Regions from separate parts of the Virgibacillus sp. M23 genome, predicted to be linked through region 1. Evidence: riboswitches for the same ligand, from Rfam matches in the RefSeq annotation. Region 1 holds a riboswitch; each other region holds the start of a gene.
What was found. Region 1 has a riboswitch for S-adenosylmethionine ahead of RVS70_RS13690 (5-methyltetrahydropteroyltriglutamate--homocysteine S-methyltransferase). Riboswitches for the same ligand answer to the same signal wherever they lie in the genome.

Region 1 (3,286 bases):
GTGAGACATGTTCACCTTTTTAAGTAAGGATTTTACCACGGGTCCAATCATCATTATTCGAAACATCGGCATCATAAATGTAAAAGGTAGGGTCAACCAGATGACAACTAGAAGTCCTCGTTCGGATTGAATTTTGTCACCAACCCACTCAGAAAATCCTTTAACTCCTCCAGAAATTTGCATCATACCAATCAATCCGCCAAATAAATATAAAAAGGCGATAATATTAATATTCCCTGGATCTGCCAATGTCGTTATGAGATAGTTTACGGCTTCTTTTGTTCCGTTTAATACGCTGAATTCTAACAGAAAAGCACCTACAAGGAGTCCCAGCACTAGTCCAGGAAGAAGTCTTTTTTGCCATATAGCTAAAGCAATAACAATAGTAAAGGGAATGAGGGAGAACCAGGTGTGATCCATCGTACAGCCTCCTCTAAATGGATGGTTTGATATCTAGTATAAGGTTGAAAAAATGAATAAAAGCTATAATTACCATTTGTAAAAAGTCGATTTTTCATACGTAGCTTTTGCAGAAAGACATAATCACTACATGCTTCCTCATAATAGGTGAATCTGTTGATTATTAGATGTCAATAAAGCTATTAGAAAGGGTGAAATGGACAGCAGTTATTAAATAGTGTGAGGAATCTTTTGCTATTTTTTAATAGAATTGCTATGATAGTTTTAATTATTTAAATAATTACATAATATTCTTATCTAGAGAGGTCGAGGGACTAGCCTGAAGACACCTCAGCAACCTGTTTTATAAATAAGGTGCTACTTCTAGCAAGTTTTATAAACTTGAAAGATGAGAAGGTGACGATGTATGTATACAAAAGAACCCTTCTTAGCAGAAGGGTTCTTTTTAACGAGGCTGAGGCAAAACACACTTATTTACTCAAAATACGAATAATCATGTTATCAATAGGAGTATCATTCCAGCATCGTGAAATATACTCGCTTTCCGCGGGAACGGTCTCAGCTAACTTGGTAAGGAAAACGCTTTTTCTAGTGGATCTTCGGACTCGTGGTGTTACGGCCGGAGTCTCGCTTATTTCAGGTGCTAAATGAATGATTCTGATCAATACGAACGATAATTAATTTTCAACCAATCATTGTTCGTTTTTAATTGTTTCTTCATTCTTTTGTCTCAGCCTTTTTATAACTATAAAGGAGTGGATACATTGACAACAGCAGTAGAACGAATAGCACCTTTCAAAGGAGATCATGTAGGTAGCTTTCTAAGAACAGATCGTATCAAGCACGCGAGATCTCAATATGCTAAAGGAGAAATTAGTGAAAAACAACGAAGAGCAATTGAAGATGCAGAAATTATTAAGCTAGTAGAGAAACAAAAGGCAGCTGGGCTAATGGCTATAACCGATGGAGAACTTCGGCGTTCTTGGTGGCATTTCGACTTTTTAGAGAATTTAAATGGTGTTGAGGGATTTGAGCCAAATAATGGCTTGAAATTTGCTGGAATTGAGACAAAAAAGCATTCCATTCATGTTACTGGAAAGGTGGAGTTTAATAAAGAGCATCCATTTCTCGCAGATTTTAAGTTTCTGAATGAAGTGGTAGGGAACCGTCATGTTACCAAACAGACGATCCCAAGTCCGAACATGTTACTCGTTCGTGCTGGATTTGATACAGATATTTATCAAACAATCGAAGACCTTGTTCCAGATGTGATTATGGCTTATCAACAAGCAATTCAGGCATTTTATGATGCAGGTTGTCGTTACCTTCAGTTAGATGACACATCATGGGCATCCTTTCTATCAGAAGAAGGGATTTCCTCACTGCAAGCAAAGGGCATGAATCCAGAAAAACTAAGGGATATTTGCAAACGTGTGATTAATGAATCGATTGCTGAAAGGCCTAAAGATTTACTTATCACCATGCATATTTGTCGAGGCAATTATCGTTCCCATTATTTCAGTACAGGTTCTTATGATGCTGTTTCTGAAACCATTTTCGCTGGGTTGAATGTGGACGGGCTTTTCCTTGAATTTGATGACGAGCGATCTGGAGGTTTCGAGCCTTTATCCTATGTGAACAGAGATGATCTTTGTGTAGTCTTAGGATTAGTTACTTCTAAGTTCCCAGAGCTGGAAGATAAAGATGTTATTAAGAAACGTATTGCTGAAGCTGCTAACTACCTTCCGTATGAACAGCTCTGTCTTAGTCCGCAATGCGGTTTCGCTTCTACAGAAGAAGGTAATCTGATAACAGAAGAAGAGCAATGGAATAAGGTTAGACATGTAGTAGATATCGCTAAGGATGTGTGGAAGTAAGAAAGCATATTAGTAGCCGCTTATATTAAACCATTTTGAATGAATGAAGATAAAGTAACTCCGAATTACCTTTCGAGCATATCAGTATATTCGGAATGTAGTTGGGTGCTTTATCATTCATTTTTTTAAATGGTGATGTTACCTAACGAAAGGAAGGGTGCTTTGACCCGTTAATATTAGCAAAGTAAACAGAACTAGCTAAAAAAACAGCACACTCTGCTTGTATGTGATTAAATCTATAGGCAGTGATTATCTGTATGTTCGGATTGACGATAGTTTCGTTCTATTCTATCATTAAAGAAGTTTATAGAACGTGTGACCACTAGCGGAAGGAGAGAATTGCAATAAATCTTAATAATATAGGTAAGAAAATTAAGCAAATGCGCTTGCGTATGAAAAAAACACAACAGCAGGTAGCGGAAGCATGTGGAATCTCCAAAAGCCTTTTATCTAAAATTGAAAATGGACAGACAGCTTCAGCAATTGCCACTTTATCCAAAATTAGTGAAGAATTAGAAGTACCACTAACCTGGATTTTGGATGATCATGATGATCGAGATCTTGTTTTACTCCCTCATACAGAACGGCAATTTAAAGTAGGTGATGAGAATATGGGTTACTCCTATGAATTGCTGGCAAATCGTTCGCGGTTTACAGGAATTGAACCTACTATTGTTCATGTAACTCCTCGGGATATGAATGTCCGCGAAGAGACCTATACGCACTCCCAAGATGAGTTTATTTATATTTTAGAGGGAGCTATCCATTTACTTTATGAAGATGAGAAGCATTACATGGAAAAAGGAGATAGTGCTTTTTTTAAAGGAAATAAGTCACATTTATTTATTCCCGTTAATAATGAACCAGCGAGGGTACTAACAGTGTTTATCGATAATCATTTGTAATCAGACAAGGAGCTGTCCCAAAAGACAGCCTCCTCTTGAGCAACTGATTTGGCTGACCGACTCCTGTGGATGAATCCAATTATT
Region 2 (3,286 bases), on a different contig from region 1:
TACATGATTGCTCAACTTGCTGCCTCCAATCTACATTGTCCCCGCTATAATTTTGTTATACTGTTTATATCACCATATTATCCAGGAGGATTCAAATGATACATTCATATAAAGAAAAACAACCACAAATTCATGAAACTGCATTTATTGCAGAGGATGCAACCATCATCGGTGACGTTACAATTGATGAATATTCTAGTATATGGTTTAAAACTGTAGTTCGTGGAGATGTTGCACCTGTGAAAATTGGTAAAAGAATTAGTATTCAAGATCTGTCCATGCTTCATCAAAGCCCTAATCTTCCCTTAATTATCGAGGATGATGTGACAGTCGGACATCAAGTGACCCTGCACTCCGCCATGATTAGAAACAAAGCTTTAATTGGTATGGGTTCCATTATTCTTGATGGTGCGGAAATAGGTGAAAATGCATTTATCGGAGCCGGAAGCCTTGTGCCACCTAGAAAAACGATTCCGCCACATACGTTAGCTCTTGGTAGACCAGCAAAAGTAATCCGAGACTTAACTCTAGAAGATTACGCGGAGATGGAACGTGTACGAAAATCATATGTAGATAAAGCAATCTACTACAAAAAATATACAAATTCCGGTAAGTAACTTCAAGAACAAAAGCGATTGGAGCTAGTCAACGGAGATAAAGGAATCACGGTGTGCTTGCAAGCCAATGATGACTTAGATTAGGGCGATTCGTGAAGTCACCTAGATTCTGTGCGCTGGAGCTGGACGCAGCTCAACACGCCTTCTTTATCCTTATGGAAAATATTGTAATTTAGACTATGAAAAAAGGCAGCCTAGAAGATTAAATCAGCTAGGTTACCTTTTTTCGTATCATAACCATTGTGAAGCTAAAGGATGATCAAGACTTTACTACTTAATAAGTGCTTTCAATTGCTCAACTTTGTCTGTCTTCTCCCATGGAAATAAAATGTCTGTTCTTCCAAAATGCCCGTAAGCAGCAGTATTTTTATAAATAGGTTTTTGCAAGTCTAACATACGAATAATACCTGCTGGTCGTAAATCAAATAATTCTCGAACAGCTTTTACTAGTTGCTCTTCATTTACAACACCTGTTCCAAAAGTGTTTATCGAAATAGAAACAGGTTCTGCTACACCAATGGCATAGGCTAGCTGTACTTCACAGCTTTTGGCAAGCCTGGCAGCCACTATGTTCTTTGCGACATAACGGGCAGCGTATGCAGCTGACCGATCAACTTTAGTAGAGTCTTTTCCACTAAACGCTCCGCCACCGTGTCTAGCATAGCCTCCATACGTATCAACAATAATCTTTCGACCTGTTAAACCTGCATCCCCCTGAGGTCCACCAATAACGAAACGGCCAGTTGGATTAATAAAATATTTAGTCGTCTCATCTAATAACTCATTTGGTACTATAGGGCGTATAACATGCTCTATCAAATCTTTTTCTATTTGCTCTGTAGCTATATCCTGATGATGCTGTGTAGAAATTACGATGGTATCAATTTTAACAGGTTGATCATTTTCATCATACTCAACGGTTACCTGTGTTTTACCGTCCGGTCGTAAGTATTCTAATGTCTTATCCTTCCGAACGTCAGCGAGACGCTTTGCCAACTTATGTGCCAATGAGATTGGAAGTGGCATCAATTCGTCTGTTTCATCACAAGCAAAACCAAACATTAAACCCTGATCACCAGCACCTATTGCAGCAATCTCTTGATCGCTCATTTTTCCTTGTCTTGCTTCCAATGCTGTGTCAACTCCACCAGCAATATCAGGTGATTGTTCATCAATGGCAGTTAATACTGCGCATGTCTCCGCGTCGAACCCAAATTTTGCGCGAGTATATCCGATTTCTTTTATAGTTTTACGAACAATAGCAGGTATATCTACATAAGTAGTAGTGGATATTTCACCCGCTACAAGAACAAGTCCAGTTGTAACAGTTGTTTCACATGCCACTCGGGCATTTGGATCTGTTTTTAATATCTCATCCAAAATAGCATCTGAAATTTGATCAGATATCTTATCTGGATGTCCTTCTGTTACTGATTCAGAAGTAAACAAACGACGATTAGCAGCCATGTTGCTAAATCCTCCTTCAAATATCGATTACGGAACTCTATTTATCAAATATGCTCATTCAGTAATAAGTACTAAGGTTAAACTGAAATAAGAAAGGCACCAGAAAGATTACCTACTACCGTATATTCTATTGTCACTCCTGGTTCACACGTACACGCAGGCGAATGACAATTTAGCTTAGAAATTGACTAATATGTTTATAATCGGGTTAAAGTTAGTCATCTACGTGTAGAATTTTTATAACTAATAAAAAAAGCCTTTCCCGCTTGTCATGAGGAAAGGATTGCTGGCCTTTCGCTCTTATTGTTCAAGGAAAAAAATCTCCTTGCATCAGGTTAGCACCTTTTCACTAAAGTGATGGTTGCTGGGCTTCATTGGGTCTGTCCCTCCACCAACTCTGAATAAGAGAGTATCCGTTCGAAACTTAGCTTATCGGAAGAAGCTTAATGTGTCAACTAGTTTAACTGTATTCTCAGAAGTTTTTTACTCATACTAAAGGAAAGAAAGATTCTGAACGACATTTTTTGCTGTAAACATTCAACATCTTATAAAAATTATTTTATATTTAGTATGGACTATTAACTTAAATGTGTTATACTAATAAACATATTCAGGATTATTTGGTCGTTCAACAAAAGAACGTGAATACAATTTCACATAAAGGCAGGTATTTAACATGAAAACGGTAGAAAAGTCTTTCGTAAAAGAATTATACACGCATAAACAGCTACAAACAAATTTATCCGTACCTCAGCTTGTTGAAAGAATTTTAGCAAGAGAAGAAGGCATGTTAACCGCAACAGGTGCAGTTCAAGCAACAACAGGATCTTATACCGGTCGCTCCCCAAAAGATAAATTTATTGTTACAGATGAAGTAAGTGAACAGCAGGTGGATTGGGGAACAGTAAATCAATCCATTGATGAATCTGTATTTGATCGATTGTATGAAAAGGTTATTTCCTATTTAAAAAATAAAGAAGAGCTATTCCAATTTAACGGATTTGCTGGTGCAGACCACGCGTATCGCTTACCAATACAAGTTATTAACGAATATGCCTGGCACAATCTATTTGCACGGCAGTTATTTATAACTCCAACTGCTGATGAGTTACTATCACATCAAGCTGAATTCACAGTAATATCAGCCCCTACTTTTAAAGCAGATCCTGAAGTAGATGGTACGAACTCAGAAGCGTTTATTC
Region 3 (3,286 bases), on a different contig from region 1:
TATTCTTCAGCAATAATAGGTGTTGATATCATAGGTTAAACCCCACTCTTTTCATGAATATTTTTTATAAAATGCTGTAGTACAATCATGGCAGCTCCTATCACAACGCCATCTTCTCCCGTTTTTGTAGTGCGTAATTGAAATGTCTTCATGACAGGTGCCCACATCTGATTCTCACACTTTTCAATAATTTGATCTTTAATTTGCGGAAACCTTTCAATTAAACTACCAGCAAGAACGACGGAATCTGGATTGTATACGCAAACAACATTATTAATCGTAATTGCTGCATAGGTAATTGCTTTATCAACTATATTTCTTGCCCACTTTTCTCCATTTTCATATTCAATGATTAAGGCCTGAATATTTTCAATCTCTTTTGTTTTAGATGCTTCATCTAACAAAAACTTTTCAGCAATATACGTTTGGAGACAGCCAAAATTCCCACATGGACAATAAATTCCATAAGGATCAACGATAGTATGTCCGATTTCTCCTGAGAAGTTTCCTTCACCTCGATAGATTTCTCCTTTCTTTATTAACGCAGAACCTACCCCACTACCAAAACCAATCATTGCCATATACGCTTTTTTTGGTTCAGGATCACTAATATACTCAGCAAGCGCTTTCAATTTTAATTCATTGTCCACGAATACGGTAAAGCCTACTTTCTCTTCAACCATCTCTTGTAAAGGGATATTTTTCCAATCAAATTGCGCAGATAATTTCACCTCACCTTTGTCATTCTCAATAAGTCCTGGTAAGCCAATACAAACTCCAGCAATTTGATCCGATGTAAGATTTTCGTCGTCAATCATTTGTAATATATGGTCTGCTATAAATTGAACTGTTGCCACTGGATCTATTGATTGATAGTCAAAGTACTTCAGAATGGTTAACTTTCCTATAAAATTCATTAAACCGATCCGAATAACTTTCTGGTCAATTTCAACACCAATTGAGAATACAGAATGTTCATTTGGAATAAAATAAGTGGCCTTCCTGCCAATTCCTTCGCTAGACATATTCATCTCTCTTATTAGCTTATTTTCTTGTAATGATGCAACAATTCGAGAAGCAGAAGTAGGACTCATCGACGTTTGTTTGGCAATTTCGGCACGTGAGATCGGACCTTGATTAAGAATTATTTCTAAGACTAAACTTCTATTTTCTTTTTTTAAAAAATCTTGATTCTTAATTTTCATTTGATCACCTATTAACATCATGTAATTAATAACCAGAATTAAATGGCTTTTTCCATTGATTTTTTACTATTTATTATATTTTTCCAGTATTTAACCAAATAGTTTCTCCTGTGAAGTTATTAATAGTATAGATTAGCGAGAAAAATTAGTCAACTAATTTTTAGAATGTTTTAACTAATTTATTTCTTGCGATATTTCGTATCTGCTTTTATTTTCCACTTATCTTCAGATGAAACCATGTTATCTAAATGCTGTAAACTGTACATTGGAGTAAATCCCTAAGTTTCCCTTGACAAATAGCAAAAACAACTGTAATCTATTTTAAAAATTACATAAACTATTTTCTTATCCAGAGAGGTGGAGGGACTGGCCCTTTGAAGCCTCGGCAACAGACTTATAAAGAGAACTGTGCCAATTCCAGATGCTCGAAAGCATGCAGATAGGAAGAGTAACCGAATGATGTAAGCCTCTTCTTATTTAATTAGAAGAGGCTTTTTTCATCGAATGAAGGGATGGATATTATGTCACGAAGAAGCATTGAAACAGAATTAGTACAATTAGGAAATAAGAGTGATAAAGCTACTGGAGCAGTTAGCGCACCTATTTATTTGTCAACTGCCTACCAGCACCACGGACTGGGACAATCATCAGGCTATGATTACTCAAGAACGAAAAATCCTACAAGAACCTTACTAGAGGAAGGAATCGCTAAATTGGAATCCGCTGACAGTGGGTATGCTTGCAGTTCTGGAATGGCAGCCATTCAATTAGTATTCTCTCTTTTTAATGCTGGGGATGAACTCATTGTAACGAGTGATGTATACGGAGGAACGTACCGATTATTAGAGCATTACGCCGCTGCATATCAAATTCAGACAACATATACAGATTTCAAGAATGACGGAGAAACGCGGCGACTGATATCCTCGAAAACAAGAGCAATCTTTATTGAAACACCTACAAATCCCCTAATGCAAGAGATAGATATTGTAAAAGTTGCGGAATTAGCGCACCAATATAATGTACTATTAATTGTTGACAATACTTTTCTGACCCCGCTACTTCAACGGCCAATTGAGTCAGGGGCTGATATCGTCATTCATAGTGGCACGAAATACATTGGTGGTCATAACGATGTACTCGCTGGATTAGTAGTGGCAAAAGGTAAATCCTTGTCTGAAAAATTAGCCAATTACCACAATGCTTCAGGTGCTGTGCTATCACCTTTTGACTCTTGGCTATTAATTCGAGGATTAAAAACACTTGCGCTTCGGGTGGAAAAACATGAAGCCAATGCAAAGCTTATCGTATCCTTTTTGCAAGAGCATCCAATGGTTGATAATGTTCTATATCCAGGAAGAGGTGGTATGTTATCTTTTCGCTTACGAAAAAGTAAATGGATAGATCCTTTCCTTCAAAGTTTGAAGCTTATCATTTTTGCTGAAAGTTTAGGAGGGGTGGAAAGTTTTATTACTTATCCAGCAACACAAACTCACGCTGACATACCTAGAGATGAAAGAATAAAGCGTGGTGTTGACGACCAACTGCTACGGTTTTCAGTTGGAATTGAACAACCAAATGAATTAATAGAGGATTTAAAACAAGCATTAATTGAAGTGGATACATATGCTTATTAACCTACATTTGCTATAATAACGCATGAAGTGTTTATAAGAGAGTAGGTAACTACATGATATTAGTCATCGATAATTATGATTCATTCACATTTAATCTTGTACAATATATGAAGCAGCTAAACCAGCAAGTATATGTCGCTCGCAATGATGAAATCTCAATAGCAGACATTAAACGATTAAACCCATCTAGCATATTGCTCTCTCCTGGACCTGGAAACCCGGCTTCTGCAGGTATATGTCTAGAGATTGTAAGAAAACTGTATACGCTATATCCAATAATTGGAATTTGTTTAGGGCATCAAACGATTGCTCAAGCCTTTGGTGCTAGTATTGTAAAAGCCAAACAACCAATGCATGGTAAGGTTTCAATGATTACCCATGATCATAAAGGTATATTCAAAAAGCTTAAAAATCCGTTAGCTGTCACAAGGTATCATTCACTTA

Region 2: linked by a shared signal. The riboswitch ahead of metK (methionine adenosyltransferase) and the one ahead of RVS70_RS13690 (5-methyltetrahydropteroyltriglutamate--homocysteine S-methyltransferase) in region 1 are both predicted to bind S-adenosylmethionine.
Region 3: linked by a shared signal. The riboswitch ahead of RVS70_RS02765 (methionine biosynthesis PLP-dependent protein) and the one ahead of RVS70_RS13690 (5-methyltetrahydropteroyltriglutamate--homocysteine S-methyltransferase) in region 1 are both predicted to bind S-adenosylmethionine.

Annotation. Positions count from the first base shown of each region.
Region 1 is NZ_JAWDHA010000035.1:15,744-19,029, reverse strand. Features, by position in the region: gene RVS70_RS13695 (Na+/H+ antiporter NhaC family protein) at 1-420, opposite strand, end outside; SAM riboswitch class I at 711-815, shown strand; gene RVS70_RS13690 (5-methyltetrahydropteroyltriglutamate--homocysteine S-methyltransferase) at 1,185-2,297, shown strand; gene RVS70_RS13685 (XRE family transcriptional regulator) at 2,636-3,202, shown strand.
Region 2 is NZ_JAWDHA010000006.1:111,856-115,141, reverse strand. Features, by position in the region: gene RVS70_RS04040 (tetraprenyl-beta-curcumene synthase family protein) at 1-15, opposite strand, end outside; gene RVS70_RS04035 (gamma carbonic anhydrase family protein) at 96-617, shown strand; gene metK (methionine adenosyltransferase) at 888-2,084, opposite strand; SAM riboswitch class I at 2,382-2,492, opposite strand; gene pckA (phosphoenolpyruvate carboxykinase (ATP)) at 2,761-3,286, shown strand, end outside.
Region 3 is NZ_JAWDHA010000004.1:96,747-100,032, reverse strand. Features, by position in the region: gene RVS70_RS02775 (asparaginase) at 1-32, opposite strand, end outside; gene RVS70_RS02770 (ROK family transcriptional regulator) at 36-1,205, opposite strand; SAM riboswitch class I at 1,548-1,651, shown strand; gene RVS70_RS02765 (methionine biosynthesis PLP-dependent protein) at 1,727-2,842, shown strand; gene RVS70_RS02760 (anthranilate synthase component II) at 2,896-3,286, shown strand, end outside.